One region of the Pseudoalteromonas sp. SG43-6 genome, then DNA from elsewhere that is predicted to be linked to it. Evidence: predicted binding sites of a transcription regulator. Region 1 holds the regulator's gene; the other holds the start of a gene.
The links. The regulator MetJ, encoded in region 1, represses methionine synthesis genes. The targets are predictions, from matches to a motif close to TAGACGTCTAGACGTCTA.
Positions count from the first base shown of each region.

Region 2: metE (5-methyltetrahydropteroyltriglutamate--homocysteine S-methyltransferase) is a predicted target of MetJ. The motif match lies at 5,392-5,409, and genes of this name have one in related genera.

Region 1 is NZ_JACJEZ010000012.1:79,106-86,972, reverse strand. It holds gene H5201_RS07350 (penicillin-binding protein 1A) at 1-1,509, shown strand, start outside; gene metL (bifunctional aspartate kinase/homoserine dehydrogenase II) at 1,591-3,936, opposite strand; gene metB (cystathionine gamma-synthase) at 3,943-5,205, opposite strand; gene metJ (met regulon transcriptional regulator MetJ) at 5,441-5,761, shown strand; gene H5201_RS07330 (malic enzyme-like NAD(P)-binding protein) at 5,871-7,112, opposite strand; gene rpmE (50S ribosomal protein L31) at 7,677-7,867, opposite strand, start outside.
Region 2 is NZ_JACJEZ010000034.1:35,745-43,611, forward strand. It holds gene H5201_RS14815 (ankyrin repeat domain-containing protein) at 1-1,040, opposite strand, end outside; gene H5201_RS14820 (phospholipid-binding protein MlaC) at 1,301-1,897, opposite strand; gene H5201_RS14825 (acyloxyacyl hydrolase) at 2,136-2,678, shown strand; gene H5201_RS14830 (DUF2897 family protein) at 2,733-2,879, shown strand; gene metE (5-methyltetrahydropteroyltriglutamate--homocysteine S-methyltransferase) at 2,919-5,192, opposite strand; gene H5201_RS14840 (LysR family transcriptional regulator) at 5,482-6,369, shown strand; gene H5201_RS14845 (ElyC/SanA/YdcF family protein) at 6,422-7,186, shown strand; gene H5201_RS14850 (Nif3-like dinuclear metal center hexameric protein) at 7,221-7,867, opposite strand, start outside.

The DNA of each region.
Region 1 (7,867 bases):
CAACCAGCCCTAAGTTCTAGTGAAATTTTAGCAAAGCTAAAACCGGTAAAAGAAATTGCCCCGTTATTAACAGCAGCAGTTTTGTCTGTAGCAGATCAAACGGCAACAGTGTTATTAAAAAGTGGTGAGCAAGCCACTCTAGACTGGGATAATCTCAAATGGGCACGCAAATACATTACCCGTTACCGTCAAGGTTTTCCTCCAAAAACCGCTACCGACATACTCAATCCAGGGGAGCAAATTTGGCTACGTAAAAATGACGATGGTAGTTATCTACTCAGCCAATTGCCTGAAGCGTCAAGTGCATTAGTATCGCTGGATCCGAATGATGGTCGCATTAAAGCGATTGTTGGTGGCTATAGCTTTGAACAAAGCCAATATAACCGAGCCGTGCAAGCAAAACGTCAGGTAGGTTCTAACATTAAGCCGTTTATTTATTCAGCGGCGCTGAATAATGGTTATACCTTAGCGTCTATTTTAAATGATGCACCAATCAATCAATGGGACAAGAGCCTAGGGGTCGCATGGCGACCAAAAAACAGCCCTGCGATATATAACGGCCCAATCCGTATTCGTCGTGCTTTAGCACAATCGAAAAACGTTATTTCGGTGCGCTTACTACGCGGGGTAGGCTTGCAGCGCACAGCTGATCACCTATTAAAATTTGGCTTTCAAAATAATGATATCAATCGCAGTGAATCGCTAGCTTTAGGTAGTGCGTCAATTACTCCTTTAGAGCTTGCCCGTGGCATGAGCACATTTGCCAATGGCGGTCATTTGATCACCCCTTATTTCATTAATGAGATTCAAGACTCTGCAGGTAATGTGTTATTTAAAACAGAACCACTATTAGCGTGTGATCCCGTTACTCCTCCGCTAACAACGACTCAATTTGAGTCTACTTCTGGGTTAAATACCAGCCAAGCAGCAAATCATTGTGCGCCGCGCATCATATCTAAACAAAACGCGTTTTTGATAGCTGATGCGATGAATAGCGCAATTTGGGGAGGCGGTAGTTGGGCTCATAAAACGGGTTGGAGTGGCACAGGTTGGCGTGCTCAGGTATTAGAACGTCGCGATCTTTCCGGTAAAACGGGTACTACTAATGACTCTGTCGATACTTGGTTTAGCGGCTTTAACCGTAATGTTATGACCTCGGTCTGGGTTGGATTTGATAATCCAGGTAACCCGCTTGGTCGCTCGACGTATAATAACAACATGGATAATACCCAGATCTCTGGTGCAGAATCTGGTGCTAAAACAGCTCAACCAGCATGGATTGACTTTATGCGAGTAGCACTCAAAGATAAGCCAGAAGCACCAATCGAGCCACCTGAAGGATTAGTGTCGGTACGAATCGATCTAGCAACGGGACTCTTGAGTCAAAAGAACGATTACACTAGTCGCTTTGAATACTTTGAAAAAGGCACCTCGCCCACTAAGTATGTGATGCAGCATGTAGAAAACGTGTTTGAAGAAGAGACTAAAACAGAAGAAGAGCTGTTTTAATATTACTCTATCGCGATATAAAATCGCTGCTACATAAAAAAAGCGCCAATCGGCGCTTTTTTTATTTTACAAACTCAGAGCTCATTTTAAGTTTTGTATTAACCAATATAAATCAGAATGCACGCCTGCTGCGGTAACTTCTTTGCCTGCACCAGGACCTTGGATCACCAACGCATTATCGCTATACCACTGACTGTTGATAACAAAGATATTATCACCTGGAGTTAAGTTAGCTAAGGCATCACCCTGTGTTGCATAAGCCAAACCGACTTTAGCGGTTACTTTGCCATCAGCAATTGTTAACGCACCGGTATAACGCAGTACTTTGTTTTCTTTGCCAGCTAACTGTGCTTTTTCAGCAATAAAGTCATCAAGCAACTGCTTATTAGCTAAAAAAGACTGCCAATCACCTTGCGCTAGTTGCTCTGGCATCAACGGTGTTAAGCCAATCTCATCAAGCTCTAAGGTGAGCCCTAATTCACGAGCTAAAATTAATAGCTTACGCTGCATATCACGCCCTGATAAATCTTCCCGTGGATCAGGCTCGGTGTAACCCATTTGCTGCGCTTGCAACACTAAATCGGAAAACGCCACACTGCCATCATAACTGCTACACAACCACGATAAAGTGCCTGAGAACACGCCTTCAATATGGGTAATACTGTCGCCACTGTTTTGTAAATCAGCTAACGCAAAATTAATTGGTAAACCCGCACCAACACTGGTGTTATAACGCCATAATAAGTTACGCTCAGCTAAATTACGGCGTAAATTTTGATACCAGTCATTATTTGCAGTGCCCGCATATTTATTAGCACTGATCAGGTGACAATCTAAATTTACAAACGCCGGGTAAAGCTTACTAAACGCTTCACTAGCAGTAATATCAATCAGCACTTTGTGTTCGTAATCGAGTTCGCTGATACGTGTCAGTAAATCAGCTTCTTGGTAATCTATTGCTTCGTTTTGCCACTGCGACTGCCATTGCTCAAGCACGATACCACTTGGGCTGAACAACATAGAGCGCGAGCGTAATAAACCAACCAGCTTTACGCTAAAATGCTGTTGCAAACGATTAAGTTGCTGACTAAGTTGCTCAATAAATACTTCACCAACATTACCAAGGCCAGCAACAATAATGGCAAGCTCTTGGCCTTTGTTAATCAGCTTATCATGCAATAAGGTCAACACATCACTATCAATAGATTGATCCGTTAGTAGTAATATGTAGTCTGCATCTTGATGGCTAAAGCGCGGCACTAAACTTTGCTCACTAAGCACTTGCGTTGCTTGTTCAAATAATTGCGCTACATCATTTCGTGGCGCCACAACAGCGCAACCATGTAAGTTCGACTCAATAATATTAGCGCGCCCTTGCAAATGACTCACCACCTGATGAGTCGCTGCTGCCGGCACTAGTAAGTAGGTATCGCCGTTTTTAATAAAATGATGCAAGCTGTGTTGAATAAGCTGACTTAATTCGCCAATTTCACCGCCACGCAGCTGATCAATGCGCAGTAAATCAATATTTTCTAAGGTAGTGATAAAACGCTTAGCTTTGCTGTAACCTTCTTTGACAATTTCTGTCGCGCTAGCTTCGCTGTCGTAACTACTGCGAACGACTAACTTGATATCAGTATTTTTTAATGGCGAGAGAGTTTTAGCATGTAACACTGGGTTGCCCAAACGCGCCAGTAAGTTTGCTTGGCCACGACATACTTTAGAATACTTAATCGCTTTTTTTACTTTACGAGGGTCGGTACTAAACACCCCTTGGGTATCAGTCCAAATTGATACCTGACTAGCATGACAATAACTGCTTAACAAAGTCGCGCTGTAATCACTGCCATTGCGCCCCAAAGTAACGGTATTTGCTTGGCAATCAGCGGCTATAAAACCAGTAACAATATTAATGCAATTGGCTGAAATTAACTCGGCACAGGCTTGTTGATTTTTTTGATGTAATAATTGCCCATCATTAAGGGTAAACAATTGACGAGCATCAACATCTTGAGCTGTAACATTTAACTGTTTTAAATAGCTAGCCAATAATCGTGCCGACCAAACTTCACCGTGAGCAAGCAATGCGGCTTCCTGTAAGCTTTGCTGTTGAGTTTGCTGTGCAATTAAGGCTAGCTCCTGTTCTAATACGTTTAATGCCGTATGTCGCGCTGCTGGACTCAATAACTGCTCGATCAAAGTACGTTGATGATTATCAAGCTGCAATAATATATCACTCACTGCCTGTTGATCACCTTGCTGGTAACTCTGCCATAGCGTAACTAACGTATTGGTAGTTTTACCGGCTGCGGATACCACCACACAATCACCGGCTTCCGTATGGGCTAGAATAATATTTGCTACGGCCTGATAACGCTCTGCAGAACTAAGGCTAGAACCACCAAATTTATGAACTATATTTACCATTTTTTATTACCACAAAGCCGTATGTGCAGGAGTCAGTTTAAATGAGTTTGATTGCTCATCATCTTGTTGTTGAACAGAGGAAGCAATTACTTTTACGCCGTGCTGAGCTTGACCTGGTTTCACTTTATTGAATACACGATCTAAGTCAGCGATTAAATCTTTTACATCTTCAATGCCCACCGAAATACGGATCAGGGTATCACCTACTCCCGCAGCAAGACGAGCAGTTGCCTCCATACCTGCGTGGGTCATAGTTGCAGGGTGACAAATCAAACTCTCAACCCCACCTAATGACTCAGCTAAGCTAAATTCTTCTAAGCTGGTCAAAAATTCTGCAGCATTATTAATATCACCTTTGATATCAAAGCTTACCATGCCACCAAAACCACGTTGCTGCTGTTTAGCGAGTTCATGCTGTGGATGAGATACTAATCCAGGGTAATATACTTGGCTTACATAAGGGGAGTTTTCTAGATATTGGGCAATAATAAAGGCATTTTCTTGATGCTGACGTAAACGAACATTCAAAGTACGTAAACCACGTAACGTTAAGTAGCTATCAAACGGGGCACCGGTAATGCCAATGTTATTAGCCCACCAAGCAAGCTCATCACCCAACTCTTGGGTAGCGGCGATCACCGCACCACCAACAACATCTGAGTGACCGTTAATATATTTAGTGGTCGAATGCACCACAATATCAACACCAAACTCAATTGGGTTTTGCAAAGCAGGTGATAAAAATGTGTTATCGGCACCAACCAACGCACCGCACTGCTTAGCAATCGTGGTGATCGCTTTAATATCGGTTAACCGTAAGATAGGATTACTCGGTGTTTCAATCCAAATTAGCTTTGGTTTTATCTCAAGAATTTTTTGATGATTTTCAGATTTAGTTAAATCTAAAACCACTAACTTTAATAAGCCACGCTTTTCAAGTGAGGTGAATAAGCGGTAACTACCGCCATAGCAATCATGTGGGATCACTAAGGTATCGTCACTGTTTAGCAGCTGAGTAGCTAAATGCACCGCAGCCATGCCCGTTGCAGTGATAATCCCCTTAGCGCCACCTTCAAGCTTAGCGAGCGTTTCAGCGAGTAAATCACGGTTTGGGTTGCCGCTACGGCCATAATCATATTGGCGCTTTTTATCAAAATCAGCAAATGAGTAGGTGGTCGATAAATGAATGGGAGGCACAACCGCGCCGTGATGTTTATCTGCATCAATACCATTGCGTACTGCAATGGTTGCTTTATTCTTTTGACTCATACCGTCACCTACAATTAAATGGATGTTTAGACGTCTAAAAGGTTAGAGGATCAAATTTAATAAGTCAAAGCATTTATGCGGTTTTAGCCGCAAGATTAGAAGTAAAAACATTTAAGCCTCTAGATGGCTAAAAAACAAGTATTTGACTATCTTTTTTAACACGATAGAATTTCGCCATCTTTGCGCTGCAAAAGGTCGCGCAAACAATTAACAACCTGAGGCAACGATACATCCTATGGCTAAATGGAATGGTGAATATATTCACCCATACGCAGAACACGGGAAAAAATCAGAACAAGTTAAAAAGATCACCGTTTCGATCCCGCTAAATGTATTAAAAGTTTTGACTGATGAGCGCACTCGTCGTCAAATTAATAATCTTCGCCATGCAACAAATAGCGAATTACTTTGTGAAGCATTTTTACACGCATTTACTGGCCAACCACTGCCAAACGATGAAGATTTACGTAAAGATAATCCAGAGAAAGTGCCTGAAGAAGTGAAAAAAATCATGCTTGAGATGGGTCTCGAAGTACCTGTACTCAACGAAGATTAAGTTATCATTTGTATATATTCCTGCTTCAGGAATTGGCTACAAAAAAACCTCAGTAACGTAAGTTGCTGAGGTTTTTATTATTGTGCCATTACCAATTGCAGCGAAGCAGCTACTCCATGTAGTTTTCCGGCATATCAATTTGTGCAACACCAGAATCAATTGCCGCTTGCGCTACTGCTTTGGCAATGCGCGGTAATAGACGCGGATCCATCGGTTTTGGAATAATATACTGCGCACCAAATTCAAGTGTCTCAACACCCGCCGCTTTTAATACTTCCGCTGGTACTGGTTCTTTAGCAATGCTACGAATAGCGTCAACCGCAGCAATTTTCATTTCATCATTAATTTTGCTTGCACGCACATCTAGCGCACCACGGAAAATAAATGGGAAACACAGCACGTTGTTAACTTGGTTTGGATAATCTGAACGACCCGTTGCCATGATTAAATCATCGCGAGCACCATGAGCAAGCACTGGTGAGATTTCTGGATCTGGGTTTGAACAGGCAAACACTACAGGTCGATCAGCCATTAACTTAAGATCGTCAGGAGAAAGTAAATTCGGGCCAGATACACCAACAAATACATCGGCATCAGCAATAACATCTTGCAGTGTGCGCTTATCTGTATTGTTAGCGAATAACTGTTTGTACTCGTTTAAATCATCACGACGAGTATGAATAACGCCTTTACGATCTAACATGTAAATATGTTCACGCAATGCGCCACACTTGATCAGTAGCTCCATACACGCAACCGCTGCGGCACCGGCTCCTAAACAAACGATAATCGCATCTTCGATTTCTTTGCCTTGTACTTCAAGTGCGTTGATCATACCAGCAGCCGTTACAATCGCGGTACCGTGTTGATCGTCGTGGAACACTGGAATACTACAACGCTCGATCAATGCTTTTTCTATTTCAAAACACTCTGGCGCTTTAATGTCTTCTAAGTTAATACCGCCAAACGTATCAGCGATGTTAGCAACTGTATTGATGAAATCTTCGGTGGTATTGTGTTTCACCTCAATATCTATCGAATCTAGACCCGCAAAGCGTTTAAATAATAACGCTTTACCTTCCATAACCGGTTTTGAAGCCAATGGACCTAAGTTACCTAAACCTAAAATAGCGGTGCCGTTAGTAATAACCGCAACCATATTGCCTTTACCAGTGTATTTGTAGGCATTAGCGGGATCAGCAGCTATTTCACGTACCGGTTCTGCAACACCGGGGCTGTATGCGAGTGCAAGATCCTGTACGGTTTCAGCTGGCTTTGTAAGCTCAACGCTAATTTTTCCTGGAACGGGGTGCGAATGGTAATGTAAAGCTTGTTCACGAAAGTCTGACATAACGCGATTTTATCCTGCAAGTAAGTTAAGTTGAAAGTGAGAGTAAGCAGTTCTTATATCTTATAGGGAACGATACCTATATTATAATTAAATTCAAGCAATATCAGGTCTATCCTGTTATATGCTATATCCGTTCATTTTATGCGTTTTGTCAGCATTTTTTGCAAAAAAGCTTCAATTTTCGGCTATAAAAACGCCACAAAGCATCAAAAAACCCATCTTGAAATGCTCATTATGCAACGCTTTAAAGCAAAAATAATGGCCTATGACTAAAAACCATCAAAGTAAGACGTTAACAACATTTAACCGCAAAAGACCTAACTTTACCGACAAAAACGTTTAATTTATCGCTTTAACGAGAATGACAATATAGTCAACAAATCACTATTTGTCTGTTATTTACTCGCTATACTGGATATAAAAGTGGGAAATAGTCACAACATAATGAATGCGTAAAGCTGGAGCACTAGAGCAAGAAATAAAGACTAAAAGGCGGTGTTTTTAATAAATAGCAGGCATAAAAAAAAGCACCCTAAGGTGCTTTTTCCGACAAAACAACAAGAATTACTTGCTGCTAAGTGAACCGAAACGCTTGTTAAAGCGATCAACACGGCCACCTGTGTCTAAAACTTTTTGCTTACCAGTGTAAAACGGGTGACACGCAGAACATACGTCTAAGTGAATGTCTTTACACAGAGTAGAACGAGTTTCGAATTTATTTCCACATGAACATGATGCTGAAATTACTTCGTACT
Region 2 (7,867 bases), on a different contig from region 1:
AATTGTCCATCCGGCGATAATTCTTTAATACCAAAATCACGCTCTAAGCATTTCACTAACTGACTGGCTTTAACACTCACTGCTAAACGATAACAACTTAAGCCATCACAGTTACGAACACGAAAGTCATAGCCAGACTTCAATAATAGCACCATCAAAGGTTCATTTTTTGCTAGTACCGCATAATGTAAAGCACTGTTACCAAGGGCATCACGTTGTTTTTTATCTTGTTTATCTAATAAGGTTTGTACTAAATTAACAAACCCTTTTTCAACTGCCCACATAAAGGCCGTTTTACCATTTTCATCCGCCAACGTGCCTGTTGCACCTTGCTCTATAAAACGCATCGCCATCGTTTGTTTAGCTGTGTCAAAACGCAAATGCGCCAACAGTGCTTGTTCTAATAGCACCACTGAGTCAACATCTGGTGATACTTGGGTCAATAAGGTGAAATAATCCTTTCCGCCAGCAACTTTTTTCGCCGCTAATTCACTTAACGCATTAACGTCATCGATTGAGTCAGGTATAAAGGTGCTAAAACGTTCACGAAAATCAACTTCTTTCCACAGTGCCAAAGCATCTTCAGCACTCATTTTACTGCCCGCATTGAGCGCATACTCGATGATTGTAAAATAGCGTTTTGAGAATAACTGAGATAATAACGTAACGGGTGTTTCTATCGTTGTTTGTGACGCTACAGCTGCATATTTTTCAAGACGTTGGCAAAGTAATAGCACTAAACTCTCTGGGCTATACTCGTTATCAAAATAGTAATCTTTAGCTGCCGAAATATACTGTTGAGCGGCTTCATCATATTCACAAATATGTTGGAAAAAACACTCTTCAAATGGCTCAAGGGGAGTTAACCAGGTTAAATAATAGATAGGCGGTAGCACAGTGGTACACACGCCATTGTCTTCTTCAGTCGAGCGACAAGCCGGCCATGCTTCTAAAGCGTCTAAAATAAATGCACCGTTTTGCTCAATAAGTCCTTTGACTAATAACGGGTATTCTTTAGGCCAAATAAGTACATTTTCCATTAAAAAAACACAACTCCAGTGTCTATCTTGCTCGGTACAAAGGTCAGTAAAAGAGTTTAACAACTACAAACTGACACTGCGCTTAATATAATTTTAAGTACCCCAGTAAATTAGTGATACCAGTGGGTATGTAAGCGCTTATTCTAGCATACCCAAAACCACACGCTATAGCCAAACCGTGTGATTTTAAAAGAAAATAACAAAGCACCATGCAGTTAACACTGCATGGTGCTTTAGGTTGGAGACTTACTTGGAAATGATTACTTACTGTTAAGCTCAGCTGTCACTTGGTCAAGGCCAACTTCTGAAATTCGTTGAATAACTTCTTTTTGCTTTGCACTGAGTAACGAAATACCTTCAGCGACAATATCATATACTTTCCAGCTACCATCTTTACCTTGGCGAAGCTTAAAGTGTAAGTCAATCGTTGGCGCATTATCTGCAATAATTTGCGTCTTAACCGTGGCAAACTCGCTCTCTGCAGCATCGTTACTTTCTTCGAATTTTATTTCTTGCCCGGTATATTTCATTAATGCACTAGCATAGGTAGTGGTTAAGTAATGCTCCACTGCACTTATAAATGCAGTCGCTTGTTGGCGATCGATACCTTTAATATGCTTACCTAATAATTTATAGGAAACAAATTTAACATCTATATTAGGCATTAAATACTGATCAACAATGTGTGCCATGTCACTTTTGCTCGCTGTGCCTTGGCTGTTTATTTTGCCAATTTCACTAAACAGCTGATCGCCTACCTGAGTTAATAACTGATTAGGTGACTGTTGTGTTTGCGCAAACAAGGAAGCACTAAAAACTAGCGCGATTAATAATAAATAACGACCAAGTGAAATCATTGTTGATAAGTCCTAAGTAAATCTTGTAGCGTAATTTACGCTGTTCATAAGAGATTAAAAAGCCTCAAAATAGCACCTTATTAGTGCCAGTACAGCATCAATTGATTTAATCTTTTTATTTCATATTGTTAGCTAAGCTCATGCAATAACACACAGAGTCTGTGAATTTATGCCACTTGAATTAGCCTCCCCCACGCCCTTATTTTGTAAATAACGTTTTCATCTAAAGAGCTTCTCCATGTTATTTAAAACATTAACTGTATTGATTTTATTATCTATTTCCATGTTCAGCAGACTATCTTATGGCGCGCCCTATACACTTTCCCCTCATGGCTATGCCATTGATTACATTCAGGGGGAAGGTGATGTTAAAGGTTTAAAACTGGCATACCAATACCATGCTCCGGCACTACAATCATTAATTGAAAATACCCATATTTACTTAGAATCAAGTATTAATATTTGGGAATACGGCGCAGATAATAGCCATCAGACAAATGTTGTCCTTGCAATATCCCCGGTATTTCAACATCTGATCAGCTCAGTGCGCGGTATTCCTTTGTATTTCGAAGCCGGCATAGGGGTTTCATTAGTCAATGACACTCACTTCGCCGGCAAAAATGTGAGTACCCACTACCAGTTTGAAGACCGACTAGGCTTTGTTGCTGATTTTGGAAAAACCAAAGCTGCGGTGCGTTATTTACACTATTCAAATGCAGGGTTTAAAAGACCAAACCCAGGTCTTGATTTTATTTCGCTGTCGTTTTCTAGACGTTTTTAACCCTAGAAATCTTTGCTACACTAAGTACTTATAAATGACTCATTAGAGATCACCATGCAAATTTGGCATATACTCATCATCATCTTAGTGTTGGCAATCATTATCGGTAATATTTTGCTGATCAAACACTCAGCAAAAATGGATTTTAAAAAACCAACCGATGAAGATGAACTCAAATCAGAGCAACAAAAAAAGCCCTAACTAAGTTTTGTTAGGGCTTTACATCGTAGGAGATGTTCTTTACTGCAGCTCCTCACGCAGCTCTTTGGTTGCTTTAACCATATTATCAAGAGCTTGTCGCGTTTCTTGCCAACCACGGGTTTTCAAACCACAGTCCGGGTTTACCCATAAACGCGCAACCGGTATTTTTCGTGCGGCTTTATGGATCAACGTTTTCATCCATGCAATATCCGGTACATTCGGAGTGTGAATATCATATACACCTGGACCAATATCATTTGGATAATCAAAATTCTCAAATGCTTCAAGTAGTTCCATGTTAGAACGTGAGGTTTCAATGGTGATCACATCGGCATCCATATCTGCAATCGCGGCAATAATACCGTTAAATTCGGCGTAACACATGTGAGTATGAATTTGTGTTTCATCTTTCACACCGCTTGCTGAGACCCTAAATGCATACGCTGCCCATTCTAAATATGCTTGCCATTGGCTACATTTAAGCGGCATACCTTCACGAAATGCAGGTTCATCAATTTGAATAATATCAATACCGGCATTTTGTAAATCGACCACTTCATCACGTAACGCAAGTGCAATTTGATTAGCGATGGTGGGTTTGTCTAAATCATCACGAATGAATGACCAAAACAGAATAGTTACAGGACCTGTTAGCATGCCTTTCATTTTCTTACTCGTCAGCGACTGTGCGTATTTTGTCCACTGAACCGTCATCGCTTTTTCACGTGATACATCCCCCCAAATTACAGGTGGTTTCACGCATCGCGAGCCGTAGCTTTGCACCCAACCAAACTGGGTAAAAGCAAAGCCTTCTAATAGTTCAGCAAAGTATTCAACCATGTCATTACGCTCCGCTTCGCCGTGCACTAACACATCTAAATCAAGCGCCTCTTGCTCTTCAACAGCGTAGCGAATTTCTGCTTTCATTTGCCTTTGATAATCATCCGCAGATAATTCACCGGCTTTATAATCACGGCGTGCTTGACGAATTACTTGAGTTTGTGGAAATGATCCTATCGTGGTGGTCGGCAGTAGCGGTAAATTAAGTGCTGCATGTTGTTTTTCAATACGTTGAGCAAATGCATGATTACGCTTACCGTCTTTTGCGGTGAGTGCAGTTACACGCTGTTGTACAGCTGTATTATTTACACGAGTAGAGGTTAAGCGTGCTTTAATAGGTGCTGAATAAGCAACGAGCTCACTGCTATCATTGCTTTCAAGCGCGGCTTTTAATAATGACAACTCTTGGCCTTTTTGTTTTGCAAATGCAAGCCATGAACAAAGTTCATCATCGAGCTTTTCTTCTTGCTCTAAATCAACCGGTGTATGCAGTAAAGAACAAGATGGGGCAAGCCATAGATTATCACCGCGCTTTAGCGCAATGTCTTTTATGCTATTAAATACAGCCTCTAAATCAGTACGCCAAATATTACGGCCATTTACTACGCCTAATGATAAAACTTGATCTGTACTTAATAATATATCTAGTTTTGCAACATCAACATTTGTTGCAACACAATCAAAATGTACGCCATCAACAGGGTAACCTGCAATATCATCAAAGTAGGCAGTGACTGAGTCAAAATAACTAGCAAGTAACAACTTCACGCCTTGACCTGCAAGTGAACGAAAGCTTGTTTTTAATGCCTCTTGATAATCTTCTGTCAGCTCTAAACCTAAAATAGGCTCATCAACTTGTACCCATTCAATCCCTTGCTGCGCTAATTTAGCTAACATGTGTTGATAAACAGCTAATAGTTTTTCAAGTAAGCTAAGTTTATCAAACTCCTCACCAGCACATTTTGCTAAGTAAAGATAAGTGACGGGGCCGACCAATACTACTTTTGCATTGTGCCCCAATGCTTGTGCTTGAGTAACTTGCTCGAATAACTCAGTGCAAGTTAGTTGAAACTGCTGATCATGAGTTAGCTCTGGAACTATGTAATGATAATTAGTATTAAACCACTTTGTCATTTCGCTTGCTGCACATGAACAACCGCTTGGTGCACGACCACGCCCAATACGAAATAATGTATCAAGATCAATGCTACCATCCGCTTTTTGATGACGCTTGGGCACTGCGCCAATCAATAAAGAGGTAGATAACACATGGTCATACCAAGCAAAGTCACCTACCGGTAATAAATCAATCCCAGCATCTGCTTGAAGAGCCCAATTTTCTGCCCGGATCGTCTTACCTTGATCAAGCAACTGCTCTTGGCTGATTTTACCAGCCCAGTATGATTCTACTGCAAATTTTAGTTCACGCTTTCTACCTATGCGAGGAAAACCTAAGTTATGTAATTGTGCCATGTTGAAATTCCCTTCCAGCTGTTTAGATAGCTAAAACCATAAACCTATACCTGACATCAAACAATTGATGCTTCCTCAGTTTCAACTTGAGGTAAATTCATGGAAATGATTTTTTGCAAACTCAAAAAACACAATGACATCGCTGTCAAATATGATGCTATAGTAGACTTGTAAATTTCACGTAAAAAAACGGGATTTATAGCCATCTAGACGTTGAAGCATCTTAATTTAAGGCGTATTATGGCTGTAATCTGAGTTAAACTCACCTTTACCATGAGAATTATTAAAGATGATTGATGTAAAACACTTAAAGACCATCGCAACCTTGAAAGAAACCGGTTCTTTGGTAAATACTGCGCGCGAATTATTTTTGACTCAATCCGCTTTATCTCATCAAATCAAAGATTTAGAAAACAAGCTTGATTGCCAACTATTTGAACGTAAAACTCAACCGGTGCGCTTTACCCCACAAGGTATGCTATTACTTGAACTTGCCAGCGAAGTACTCCCGCGTGTTGAAGCAACCAAATGCCGTTTAAAAGAAAGTCTTAATCAACCAATTTCACAATTACGACTCAGTGTTGAATGCCATGCTTGTTTTCATTGGTTATTACCAACAATTAAAGAATTCAATAACTTTTGGCCTGATATCAAAGTTGATTATGAGCGCGGCTTTAGTTATGACGCTATTCCTGAGCTGCTCAGTGATGAATTAGATTTAGTACTCACTTCAGACATTCGTGAACCAGATAAACTTGAATACGCACATTTATTTGATTTTAAGCTTAAATTAATTGTTGCCCCAGATCATGAACTAGCGAAAAAAGCCTATGTAACGGCGCTTGATTTGAAAAACGAGACGATTATTTCATACCCTATTCCACGAGAGCGTCAGGATATCTTCAAACATTTTATTCAAAATGCACGTTTTGATGGCACCTTGAAAACCGTAGATCAGGGCTTGCTCATTTTTCAGCTTGTCAGTGCCGGAATGGGGGTTGCAGCATTACCGGATTGGTTAGTAACACCATATGAAAGCCAAGGACTCATTAAGTCGATTCCATTAGGCGCGCTGGGATTAACCCGTCCAATGTATTTAGCCATGAAAAAGAATATGAAAGATAACCCAGTGTATCGCCACTTTTTAAATACCTGTAAGTTAAATAACGGTCGATAAAATAGGTTTAACCCAGTAGCATACAGAAAACCCCTTTATGTGTGCTACTGTGATGTTTGAACTGAAAAAAATCCTCGGTGCAATGCTAATGCCATTGCCTCTGTTTGCTCTACTGTGCTTTGTTTGCTTATTAATCGCACTGCGTACCAAGAAAGTCAGCATATTTATTGGTTTAATCGCAATTACCAGTTTATTGCTGATCAGTACCCCTTTTATTGGTCAAAAAATAATTGCTCCAAATTCACAGTTAAAGTATGTTTTTGATACAAATAAACAGCCGATACTCGATAAAATAGTGGTACTTGGTTGTGATATAAATCCTAACCCAAAACTTAACGCCAATAGCCAACTTGGTAATTGTGCTAAAAGCCGCCTAATCGAAGCTATGCGCTTAGCATATGTGTACCCACAAGCTCAACTTATTGTTTCAGGTGGCGGTTACAATAAAGTGACCAACAGTAGTTTGATGCAACAAACCGCGATAAGTTTAGGTATTGATGCGCAGCGTATTAAACAAAATCCTACGGCTATGGATACCGCCGATGAAGCACGGCTTTTAGCACCTGCTCTAGTTGATTTTAAAGTTGCACTGGTAACTTCGGCAAGTCACATGGCACGAGCAAAAGATCTATTTAATAGCCAAGGCGTTGATGTTATTCCAGCCGCCACTGACTTTCATGACTTTAGCGAATGGCCTACCCATAAACAGTATATTCCAAGTGCTGATGTGCTATTAGCGGTGACCCGTGATTGGCATGAAAGAATAGGCATGTTTTTGATAAGTGTGCGCCGCTGGATTGATCCAGAAGCGCTTTAAGGTCTAACTCACTTAAAGTGAATTAGCTGGCAACTCAAACTGGGTTGTCTATATCAATGAAGGTTACATCAAAACCATGTTGCTCAGCCAATAACTCACCGAGCGCTTTTATGCCATAGCGTTCGGTGGCGTGATGGCCTGCGGCAAAAAAATCGATCTTTTGCTCACGCGAACTGTGAATGGTCTGCTCTGAAGCCTCGCCTGTTAAATAGGCATCAATCCCCTGGCTAGCAGCCAAATCAATATAACCTTGACCACCTCCAGTACACCAAGCGATGGTCTCAATTAGCTCATCACGTACTAGACTCACTAAAGGTTCACGAGCAAGCACTGTTAATATTTTTTGTGCAAATTGCTCACCACTCATTGGGATTTTTAAACGCCCTTTGACTGCGACACTATTTGCTACAGGCTCCAAACCATCGAGTATTTCTAAATCAAGTAGCTGTGCTAATTGCGCGTTATTACCGATTGATGGATGCACATCAAGAGGTAAATGATAGGCAAATAAATTGATATCATGATTAAGTAACGCAGCTATGCGACGCTTTTTCATACCGGTAATAGGTTGCGCTTCACCTTTCCAGAAATAACCATGATGAACTAATATTGTGTCTGCGCCATGCGCAATTGCAGCATCGATTAATGCTTGACTGGCAGTGACACCTGTAACAATTTTTT